Regions from separate parts of the Shinella sp. S4-D37 genome, predicted to be linked through region 2. Evidence: predicted binding sites of a transcription regulator. Region 2 holds the regulator's gene; each other region holds the start of a gene.
What was found. The regulator LexA, encoded in region 2, represses DNA repair genes until DNA is damaged. The targets are predictions, from matches to a motif close to TGTTCNNNNTGTGTTCNG.

Region 1 (3,271 bases), on a different contig from region 2:
CCGGCGGCAGCAGCGTCGCCGATCTCGCCGCGACGCTCGTGCGCCACCATGTCGGCGAGGCGGCCGAGCGCAACGCGCTGGAAATCCTGCAGATCCGCCACCGGCGCGATGCGACCGACGTGCAGCCGCGCAATCCGCTCGGCCTCGAAGCCCGCGACCGCCGCGTGCACCTCGCCATCCTGATGATGGAGCAGCACACCGAGGACCTCCTGTCGATCGACAGCATCGCCACCATGACGGGCGTCTCCCGCCGCCAGCTCGAGCGGCTGTTCGAGAGCGACATGGGCGCCTCGCCGAGCGCGATCTACATGAAGATTCGCATGGCCGCGGCGCTCACCATGGTGATGCGCACCAACAAGCCGCTGATCGAGATCGCGCTCGAAACCGGCTTCGAGAGCCTGTCGCACTTCACCCGCCGCTTCCGCGCCGCCTTCGGCGATACGCCCTCGCAGATCCGCCGCGACGGCCGCCGCCAGGCCGGCTGAGGGGCAAATCGCCCGGCGGCCGGGAACCAAGCCGTCCGAGAACCGTTCGGTCTCCATTGCTGACACGAGACTGTAACGGGAGACCGCAATGGCAAGCAACGACGTCCAATCCCAGATTTCCGCCCTGCGCGCAGAGATCGCCCAGCTCCAGAAGGATCTTGGCGAGCGCGGCAGCGAGGCCTATGAGGCGGTTCGCGATCGCGCGGGCAATGCCGTCGAGGCCGCCCGTCCCGCCGTCCGCTCGACAACCAGATATGTGCGCAACGAAGGCGCCGCCGTGGCGCAGGCCGCGCGCGAACACCCCGCGGCCCTTTCGACGGTCGTCCTGACGGCAGGCCTTGCCGGCGTCGTCATCGGCTACCTGCTCGGCTCGCTCGAAAACGAGCCGGCTCGCCGCGAGCGCTGGTTCTGAAAGACGAAAGCCCGGCAATGCCGGGCTTTTTCATGCCTTTACCGCATCGGTTCCCCGGGCCGGGCCCGGGGACGTCTCTCACCGGTGGCGAAGACCGAACAGGTAGCCGATGAAGGCGGCGCCGGCGAGAGCGGCGAGCGGGTTGGCCTGGATGGTCTGGCGCACCTCATCGCGCACGGATTCCGCCTTGGCGACGGCAAGCTGGCCGGTGCCTTCGGCGATCAGCCCGGCGGATTCCTTCAGCCGGCTGATTTCCGTCTTCAGCGCCTCGATCTGTTCGCTCACCGTTGCTTCCGCCGCAACGCTGGCATCTTCCGAAATGCTGTCGCGCCCCTCAACGACGCCGAGCGTGCGTTTGCCGGTGCTCTTTTCGTCAGCCATGGACATGTCTCCTGGATTTGATGGAATGGCGAAAGGAGAACTTTCGCCGCGCCACTTGGTTCCCGACGATGATTCAAACTGTGATCTTTCCGATGCGACCGGGCGATTGACTCTTGCGGATTTTGAGAACAAATAGAGAACATATTGTCTTCAGCCAGGAGCCCGCCAAGCCGATGTCCGCCTGCGCCCATGCCGTTGTCGCCGATCTGCGCGACCACATCCGGCAGTTCGACGGCCGTGCCCGGCGCGACCGGGCGGTGCTGCCCTTCGGCGTGCCGGAGATCGACGAGCGGCTGCCGGGCGGCGGGCTGGCGCTGGCCAGCCTGCACGAGATCTGCGGCGGCGGCAACGATGCCGTCGAGGCCGGCGCCGCCATGCTCTTTGCCGCGGGCATCGCCGCGCGCACGAAGGGGCAGGTGCTGTGGTGCCTGACGCGGCCCGATCTTTTCGCGCCGGCGCTGGCGCAGGCGGGCCTTGCGCCCGGCCGCGTCCTCTATGTGGAGGCGGGCGACGAGAAGAGCCTGCTGCTCTGTTTCGAGGAGGGGCTGCGCCATGGCGGGCTCGGCGCCGTCGTCGCGGAGGTGGCGCGCCTGTCGATGAGCGCCTCGCGCCGCCTGCAGCTTGCCGCGGAGGCGGGCGGCACGCTCGGCCTTGCCCTGCGCCGCTTCCGCCACCTCAAGGAGGCGGATGCCCTTGCGCAACCCTCCGCCGCCGTGACGCGCTGGCGGGTCCATGTGCGGTCCTCCGCCCCCCTTCCCGTGCCGGGCGTCGGCCGGGGGCAATGGCTGCTGGAACTGGCCCGCTGCCGGGCCGGCGAGGCGGCGGAATTTGACGTGGAGGCCACCGATGCCGCGGGTCGTATCGCTTTTTCTTCCCGGCTGGCCGATCGATCGGCTGCGGCGGGCGCTCGGCGCTTCGGCGCCGCCGCCCGATAGCCGGCTCGTTCTCGTCGGCCGCGACGGCGCGCGCCGCATCCTGACGGCGGTGAGCCGGCCGGCCGAGCAGGCGGGCCTGCGCGTCGGCATGCCGCTCACCAAGGCCCATGCGCTGCTGCCGGACGTTGCCACCATGCCCGCCGATGCCGCCGCCGATGCCGCCGCCTTGAGCCGTCTCGCGCTCTGGGCCCTGCAGCACTATGCGCCCATCGTCGCCCCCGACCCGCCGGACGGCCTCGTCATCGACACGACCGGCGCCGATCACCTGCACGGCGGCGAAGAACGCATGCTGAGCGGCCTCGTCAACCGACTTGCCGCCTCCGGCATCTTCGCCCGCGCCGCCGTCGCCGACAGCTGGGGCGCGGCCCACGCCGCCGCCCGCTTCCTTGCCGATCCCGTGCGCATCGTTCCGCCCGGCAAGGCGGGCGAGGCCGTGTCGCCCCTGCCGGTCCTCGGGCTGCGGATCGCGCCGGAAACCGTGACGGGCCTCCACATGCTCGGCCTCCAGGCGATCGGCGACGTGCTCGCCGTGCCGCGTGCGCCGCTCGTCCTGCGCTTCGGCCCGCTCCTCGGCCGCCGGCTCGACCAGCTCCAGGGCACGGTTTCCGAACCCGTCGATCCGCTGCGCGACCCGGAGCTCGTCACGATCCGCAAGGTTTTCGGCGAGCCGATCGGCGCCCCCGAGACCATCGCGCACTACACGACCGGCCTCGTGCACGATCTCTGCGCCGCGCTGGAAAAACGCGGCCTCGGCGCCCGCCGGCTCGATCTGCTCTTCCACCGCGTCGACAATTCCCTGCAGGCCATCCGCGTCGGCACGGCACGGGCCGTGCGCGACACAAAACAGCTCGTCCGCCTCCTGACGGACCGTATCGAGACGATCGACCCCGGCTTCGGCATCGAGATCATGGACCTGACCGCGACGCTCGCCGAACCGCTCGTCCTCCAGCAGGCCGTCTCCTCCCTGATCGAGGAGGAGGAGGCGGACCTTGCCGGCCTCGTCGACGTGATCGCCAACCGCATCGGCGCCGCGCGTCTCTACCGCATCGCCCCGGTCG
Region 2 (3,271 bases):
GACGCCTATTTCGCCGGCACCGGCGCCGTCGGCTATTTCTACCGCGCCCCGACCGCGGTTGCCTTGGCCGCGCCGGGCGTCGTGGACCGGATCCGCCAGGAGATCGCGGCCTGGCGAAGCAACCTCACCGAGCATATCCGGGGCCGGATCGGCGGGGATGCCGGCGCGATCGCCGCGGCGCTGGTGACCGCCGAGCAGCGGGCGATCGGCACTGAGACGGTGGAGGCGCTGCGGCAGGCGGGGCTTGCCCATGTGCTCGCCATTTCCGGGCTGAACATGGTGCTCGCGGCGGGCACGTTCCTTGTCGGCGCGCGGGGGCTGATGGCGCTGATCCCGGGCTTTTGCGAGCGCTATCCCGCCAAGAAGATCGCCGCCGCCGGCGCGCTCGTCATGGTGACGCTCTACATCCTCGTCTCCGGCGGCGCGATCTCCGCCGTGCGCTCCTGGATCATGATCTGCATCATGCTGGTGGCGGTGCTGTTCGGCCGCGCCGCGATCAGCCTGCGCAACGTGGCGCTGTCGGCGATCGTCATCCTCGCCGTCACCCCCTCCGCCGTCACCAATCCGGGCTTCCAGATGTCCTATGCGGCGACGCTCGGCCTCGTCGCCGGCTATGCCGCCTGGCGCGAGCGTCCGGTGCGGCGGGAGGGCGGGGAAGGGCGCTTCAAACTGTTCGGCGGCGCGCTGGGGCGCTTCCTAGGCGGGCTCATGCTGTCCTCGCTGATCGGCGGGGTCTCGACGCTGGTCTATTCCGTCGGCCATTTCCATCGCATCCCGGCCTATGGGCTTGCCGGCAACCTGCTCGCCATGCCCGTCATCAGCGCCGTCGTCATGCCCTTCGGCCTTGTCGCGGTGCTGCTGATGCCCTTCGGGCTCGACGCCGTGCCCTTCGCGATCATGGGCAAGGGCATCGAGTGGATGATCGCGCTTTCGATGTGGGTCGCGGGCTGGAAGGGCGAGATCGTCACCGGCCGCATCCCGCCCGCCGCCTTCCTGCTGATCGGCCTCGGCGGCGGGCTCGTCTGCATCCTGCGCACGCGGCTGCGCCATGCCGGAACGCTGCTTGCCGCCCTCGGCCTTGCGATCGCCTGCCTTCCCGCCGCGGGCGCCAGGCCGGAAATGCTGGTATCGGAGGACGGCCGCCTGGTCGCCATCCTGCGCGGCGAAACCGTCGCGACGAACCGTGCAAGGCCCTCCGACTTCATCTATTCCCAGTGGCGGCGGGCCTTGCGGCTCGGCGATCTTGCAAAACCGCAAACGCGCAGGAGCGAGGGCCTGACCCTGGAGGAAACGGATGATACTGCGGCAAGCGGGAAACCGCCGCGCCGCAAGGCCGACCGGCAGAAGGCGAAGGAGGCCATGGCGTGGGCGCTCGCGGCAGCCCGGACGGGCGGAAGTTTCGTCTGCGAGGCGAAGGCATTCTGCGCCGCCGTCTCGCCGAGCGGCTGGCGGGTCGTCACCCTGGACGACGTCGCCTTCCTGGGGACGGCCTGCGATGCCGCGGACCTCGTCGTCGTGCCCTTTGCCCTGCGGCTGGAAGCCTGCCGCTCCGGCGCCCGCCTGGTGACGGCGCGTCACCTCAGGCGAACCGGTGCCCTCGAAATCCGGCCGGCGGCCGAAGGGGCTTCCGGCACCTTTTCAGAGGCACACATGACGCCCGCCGTGGAAAGCCTCGACCGGCCCTGGACCCGCCACCGCACCTATGACTGGCGCACCGGCAGCTTCGATCCGCCGAAGGATCAATGATAGCGGCGGATGAGGCCGACCAGCTTGCCCTGGATCTTCACCCGGTCCGGCCCGAAGATGCGGGTCTCGTAGGCGGGGTTTGCCGCTTCGAGCGCGATGGAGGCACCCTTGCGGCGGAAGCGCTTGAGCGTCGCCTCCTCCTCGTCGACGAGGGCGACGATGATCTCGCCGGGATTGGCGCTGCTGGCCGTGCGGATGATCACCGTGTCGCCGTCGAGGATGCCGGCCTCGATCATCGAATCGCCCTTGACCTCCAGCGCATAGTGATCGCCGTTGCCGATCATCTCGGCCGGCACGGTGATGTCGTGGGTGTTGTTCTGGATGGCGGAGATCGGCACGCCGGCGGCGATGCGGCCCATGACCGGAACGGAGACGGAGGAGGAAATCTCCGCAACGGGCGTGCGCTGCGGCGGGGCGGCGACGGCTGGCGGCTGCTTGCCGCGGCTGCCCTCGATGACGGCCGGCGAAAAGCCGCGGCGCGGCTGCAGGCTCTGGCTATAGGCTTCGGGAAGCTTGATCACCTCCAGCGCGCGGGCCCGGTTCGGCAGGCGCCGGATGAAGCCGCGCTCCTCCAGCGCCGTGATGAGGCGGTGGATGCCCGACTTGGACGCGAGATCCAGCGCATCCTTCATCTCGTCGAACGAGGGAGGAATGCCGGACTCCTTCATCCGTTCATGAATGAACAGGAGAAGTTCCTGTTGTTTCCGCGTGAGCATGGCCCCTCCACCGAGAATCGAGTGAAACAAATCCAGAACGGACACTATCTGTTCCATATGTGTTCCGCAAGGGGTTGCTGAAACAATAATAATACTGTTCAGGCGGAGGGTTCGCGCAGGAGAAGCACAGTGCAGGGCGCGCCCGCGGGGATCGCGGGCGCGTGCGGCGGGCGGATGAGGAGGCCTTCGGAGGCCGCGAAAGCCTTCATCATGGAAGAATCCTGCTTGTCCAGTGGCGTGACCATGAGGTCGCCGGCGGGGCCACGGGCAAGGCGTGCGCGCACATAGTCCTGCCGATGGTCGTTTTCCTTGAGGGGCACGGCGGCGATTGCCGGATACTCGCGGCTTACCGCCGGCAGGTGCGCGAGGCGGCGCACGAGGGGAACGAGGAAGAGGTGGGAGCAGACGAGACTCGAGACGGGATTGCCGGGCAGGCCCATGACGTGCACGGCGCCGAGGCGGCCGACCATCAGCGGCTTTCCCGGGCGCATGGCGATGCGCCAGAAGTCGAGCTCCATGCCGGCCTCGCCGAGCACGGGCTGCACGAGGTCGAAGTCCCCGACGGAGGCGCCGCCGAGCGTGACGAGCCCATCGATATCGAGCGACAGCGCCCGGCGCACGGCCTGAAGCATCGCCTCCTTGTCGTCCGCGACGATCCCGAGGTCGATCACCTGCGCGCCGGCCGCACGGGCGAGGGCCGCGACGCCGTACGTGTTGGAGGCGATGATCTGGCTGGTTCCCGGCGGCGTGCCGGGCGGCACGAGTTCGTCGCCGGTGGCGAGCACGGCAATGCGTGGGCGGGCATAGAC
Region 3 (3,271 bases), 1.5 Mb from region 2:
GAATGGAAGGCTGCGCACCCGGCTTCAGGCAGGCGAGCGAGCCGGCGACGGCCGCGCGGCGCAGCGCGCCCTTGAAGCCGAGGCCGGCATCGAGCGAGGCGGCGAGGTAGCCGCAGAACGTGTCGCCCGCGCCAACCGTGTCGACGGGCTCGATCTTTAGGCCGGCCGCGCGGAAAATCTCGTTCTTGCGGATCGCGACGACGCCATCGGCGCCGAGCGTCACGATGATCGTCTGGCCGCTCTCGGCATGTAGCGCGCGCATGGTCGTCTCGCGCGCCTCGTTCGAGAGTTCGCCCTTGCCGACGAAGAGGTCGAACTCCGTCTCGTTGGCGACGAGGATGTCGGCCATCGCGCCGAGCCGCCGTGCGGCGGCACTGAAGGGCGCGATGTTGACGATCGAGGCGGCGCCCTTCTGCCTGGCGCTTATGAGCGCGGCCTCGATGGCGGCTTCGGGGATCTCGAACTGCAGCATCAGGTAGTCGCCACGCGTCATGCCGCCGACGGTGCGCTTGGCATCCTCCTCGCCGACGGTGCCGTTGGCGCCCGGCACGACGACGATGACGTTCTCGCCCTCGTCGTCGACGAGGATATGCGCGGTGCCGGTCGCCTCGGCGGCGGAGCGCACGCCGTTAAGGTCCACGGCGGCGTCGGCGAGCAGCGCCAGCGCCTGGCTGCCCAGCCGATCGTCGCCGACCGCGCCGGCCATGCGCACGATGGCGCCGGCGCGGCGGGCGGCGAGCGCCTGGTTGGCGCCCTTGCCGCCGGCGGCCGTTGTGAAGCTGCTTCCCACCACCGTCTCGCCGGGCTTCGGCAGGCGTTCTGGCGTGACGATGAGGTCCATGTTGATGGAGCCGAAGACGGTGATCATGAGAGGTGCCCCTTGTCGTTTCCGCCGGACACTGCCCGAGGGGCTCAGTCCTCGTCAACCACCCTCAGGCGAAGCTGCCCCGTCCGGGTCTCGGCGGCCGTCTCCGCGGGCGGGGAAAGAGTGCCGTTCGCCTCGAATTCCATGTCGCCGATGCGCGCGCCGCGCCGGGTGAGCTTCTCCGTCGAGGTCAGGATCAGGTCGACATCCTTCTGCGCGGCGGTGAAGTGGCCGGAAAGCTTGCGCACCCGGTCGTCGAGCCGTGTCAGGTCGTCCATCAGCCGGGCGACCTCGCCCTGAATGACATGGGCCTGCTCGCGCATGCGCTGGTCCTTCAGGAGCGCCTGCAGCACCTGGACGGAGAGCATGAGGAGAGAGGGCGAGACGATGACGATGCGCGCCCGGTGGGCCTTCTGCACGATGCCCTCGAAATTCTCATGGATGCTGGCGAAGATCGATTCGGAGGGCACGAAGAGGAAGGCGGTGTCCTGCGTCTCGCCGGCGAGGAGATATTTTTCGGCGATATCGCGGATATGGGTCTCCATGTCGCGGCGGAACTGCTGGGCGGCGAGCTTGGCCGCCTCGGGCGCGCGCCCGTCCGACAGGGTATTCCACGCCTCCAGCGGGAATTTCGCGTCGACGACGAGCGGCGGCTGGCCGTTCGGCATGCGGATCGTGCAGTCCGGCCTGACACCGTTCGAAAGCTGGGCCTGGAACTGGTAGGCGCCGGGCGGCATGGCGTCGGCGATGATCGTCTCCATTCGGGACTGGCCGAAGGCGCCGCGCGTCTGCTTGTTGGAGAGGATCGCCTGGAGGCCGACCACGTCTTTCGCCAGCGACTGGATGTTGCTCTGCGCGGTGTCGATGACGGCCAGACGCTCCCGCAGGCGGCGAAGGTTCTCGTGCGTCGAGCGGGTCTGCTCGGAGATCGACTGGCCGAGCCGCTGCGTCAGGCCGTCGAGCCGGGCATTGATCGCCTGGTTGGTCTCCGACTGCTTCGCGCCGAAGACCTCGGCCATGGCGGCGACGCGCCCCTGCATTTCCGTCTGCGCCTTCAGGAGTTCGGCAAAGCGCAGCTCCGCCATCGCTGCCGCCTCGCGCTGGCGCGCCTGGCTGCGGCGGGCCGAAAGGAGGCCGAAGACGGCGACCAGCGCGGCCGCGAGCAGCACGAGTGCCGGGCCGGGGCCGCCGAACCGGGCAAGCAGGGAGGCGAGCAGCATGTCAAAGGTCGGATCGATCATGCCGCGACCATAACACGGATTGCAGCGGAAACTAGATCATAACGTGAACAGATGCGCGGGACATGCGGCGCCGGCGACGGTCGAAGCCGATTGAAAGCGTCAAAAAACCGCGCTAAGGAGGCGGAATGACCATCAAGCCGCTGATTATCCTTCCCGATCCGATCCTCCGCCAGGTTTCGAACCCCATCGAGACCGTCGACAGCGAGGTGAAGAAGCTCGCCGACGACATGCTGGAAACCATGTACGATGCGCCGGGCATCGGCCTTGCCGCGATCCAGATCGGCGTCGCGCGCCGCATGCTGGTGCTCGACGTCTCGAAGGAGGGCGAGGACAAGAAGCCGCTCGTCTTCATCAATCCGGACGTCGTCTCCGCTTCGGATACCCGCTCGGTCTATGAGGAGGGCTGCCTGTCGATCCCGGACTATTATGCCGAGGTCGAGCGCCCTGCCACGATCACCGTCAAGCATCTCGATCGCGACGGCAAGGAGCAGCTGACGGAGGCAGACGGCCTTCTCGCCACCTGTCTCCAGCACGAGATCGATCACCTGAACGGCGTGCTGTTCATCGACCACATTTCCAAGCTGAAGCGCGAGATGGTGATCCGCAAATTCACCAAGGCGGCGAAGCTGCGCGGCAGCAAGGCGCTCTGAGGCGATAACCGCCCGGGCTTGTTTCACACGGTTCCGGCCGTAGAACCGCTTTCACGGAGGCTGGCCGATGGCCCTTCGCATCATCTTCATGGGCACGCCGGATTTCTCCGTTCCGACGCTCGAGGCGCTGGTGGAAGCCGGCCACGAGATCGCCGCCGTCTATTCGCAACCGCCGCGCCCGGCCGGCCGCCGCGGTCTCGAACTTGTGAAGTCGCCGGTGCACCAGGCGGCCGAAAGGCTCGGGCTTCCCGTCGTCACCCCGCTCAATTTCCGTGAGGAGACGGACCGCGCGGCCTTTCGCGCGCTGAAGGCGGATGTCGCCGCCGTCGTCGCCTACGGCCTCCTGCTGCCGGAGGCGATCCTTACCGGCACCCGGCTCGGCTGCTACAACGGCCATGCCTCGCTGCTGCCGCGCTGGCGCGGCGCGGCGCCCATCCAGCGGGCGATCATGGCGGGGGACGCACAAACCGGCATGATGGTCATGCAGATGGAAAAGGGCCTCGATACCGGCCCGG

Region 1: AB3G45_RS04350 (ImuA family protein) is a predicted target of LexA. The motif match lies at 1,403-1,420, and genes of this name have one in related genera.
Region 3: AB3G45_RS23925 (DNA recombination protein RmuC) is a predicted target of LexA. The motif match lies at 2,139-2,156, and genes of this name have one in related genera.

What each region holds. Positions count from the first base shown of each region.
Region 1 is NZ_JBFNXL010000003.1:68,698-71,968, reverse strand. Features, by position in the region: gene AB3G45_RS04365 (GlxA family transcriptional regulator) at 1-485, shown strand, start outside; gene AB3G45_RS04360 (hypothetical protein) at 574-897, shown strand; gene AB3G45_RS04355 (hypothetical protein) at 976-1,278, opposite strand; gene AB3G45_RS04350 (ImuA family protein) at 1,452-2,213, shown strand; gene AB3G45_RS04345 (DUF6504 family protein) at 2,125-3,271, shown strand, end outside.
Region 2 is NZ_JBFNXL010000005.1:1,854,288-1,857,558, reverse strand. Features, by position in the region: gene AB3G45_RS16420 (ComEC/Rec2 family competence protein) at 1-1,746, shown strand, start outside; gene lexA (transcriptional repressor LexA) at 1,740-2,462, opposite strand; gene glp (gephyrin-like molybdotransferase Glp) at 2,561-3,271, opposite strand, start outside.
Region 3 is NZ_JBFNXL010000005.1:3,349,805-3,353,075, reverse strand. Features, by position in the region: gene AB3G45_RS23930 (ribokinase) at 1-868, opposite strand, end outside; gene AB3G45_RS23925 (DNA recombination protein RmuC) at 913-2,085, opposite strand; gene def (peptide deformylase) at 2,232-2,756, shown strand; gene fmt (methionyl-tRNA formyltransferase) at 2,824-3,271, shown strand, end outside.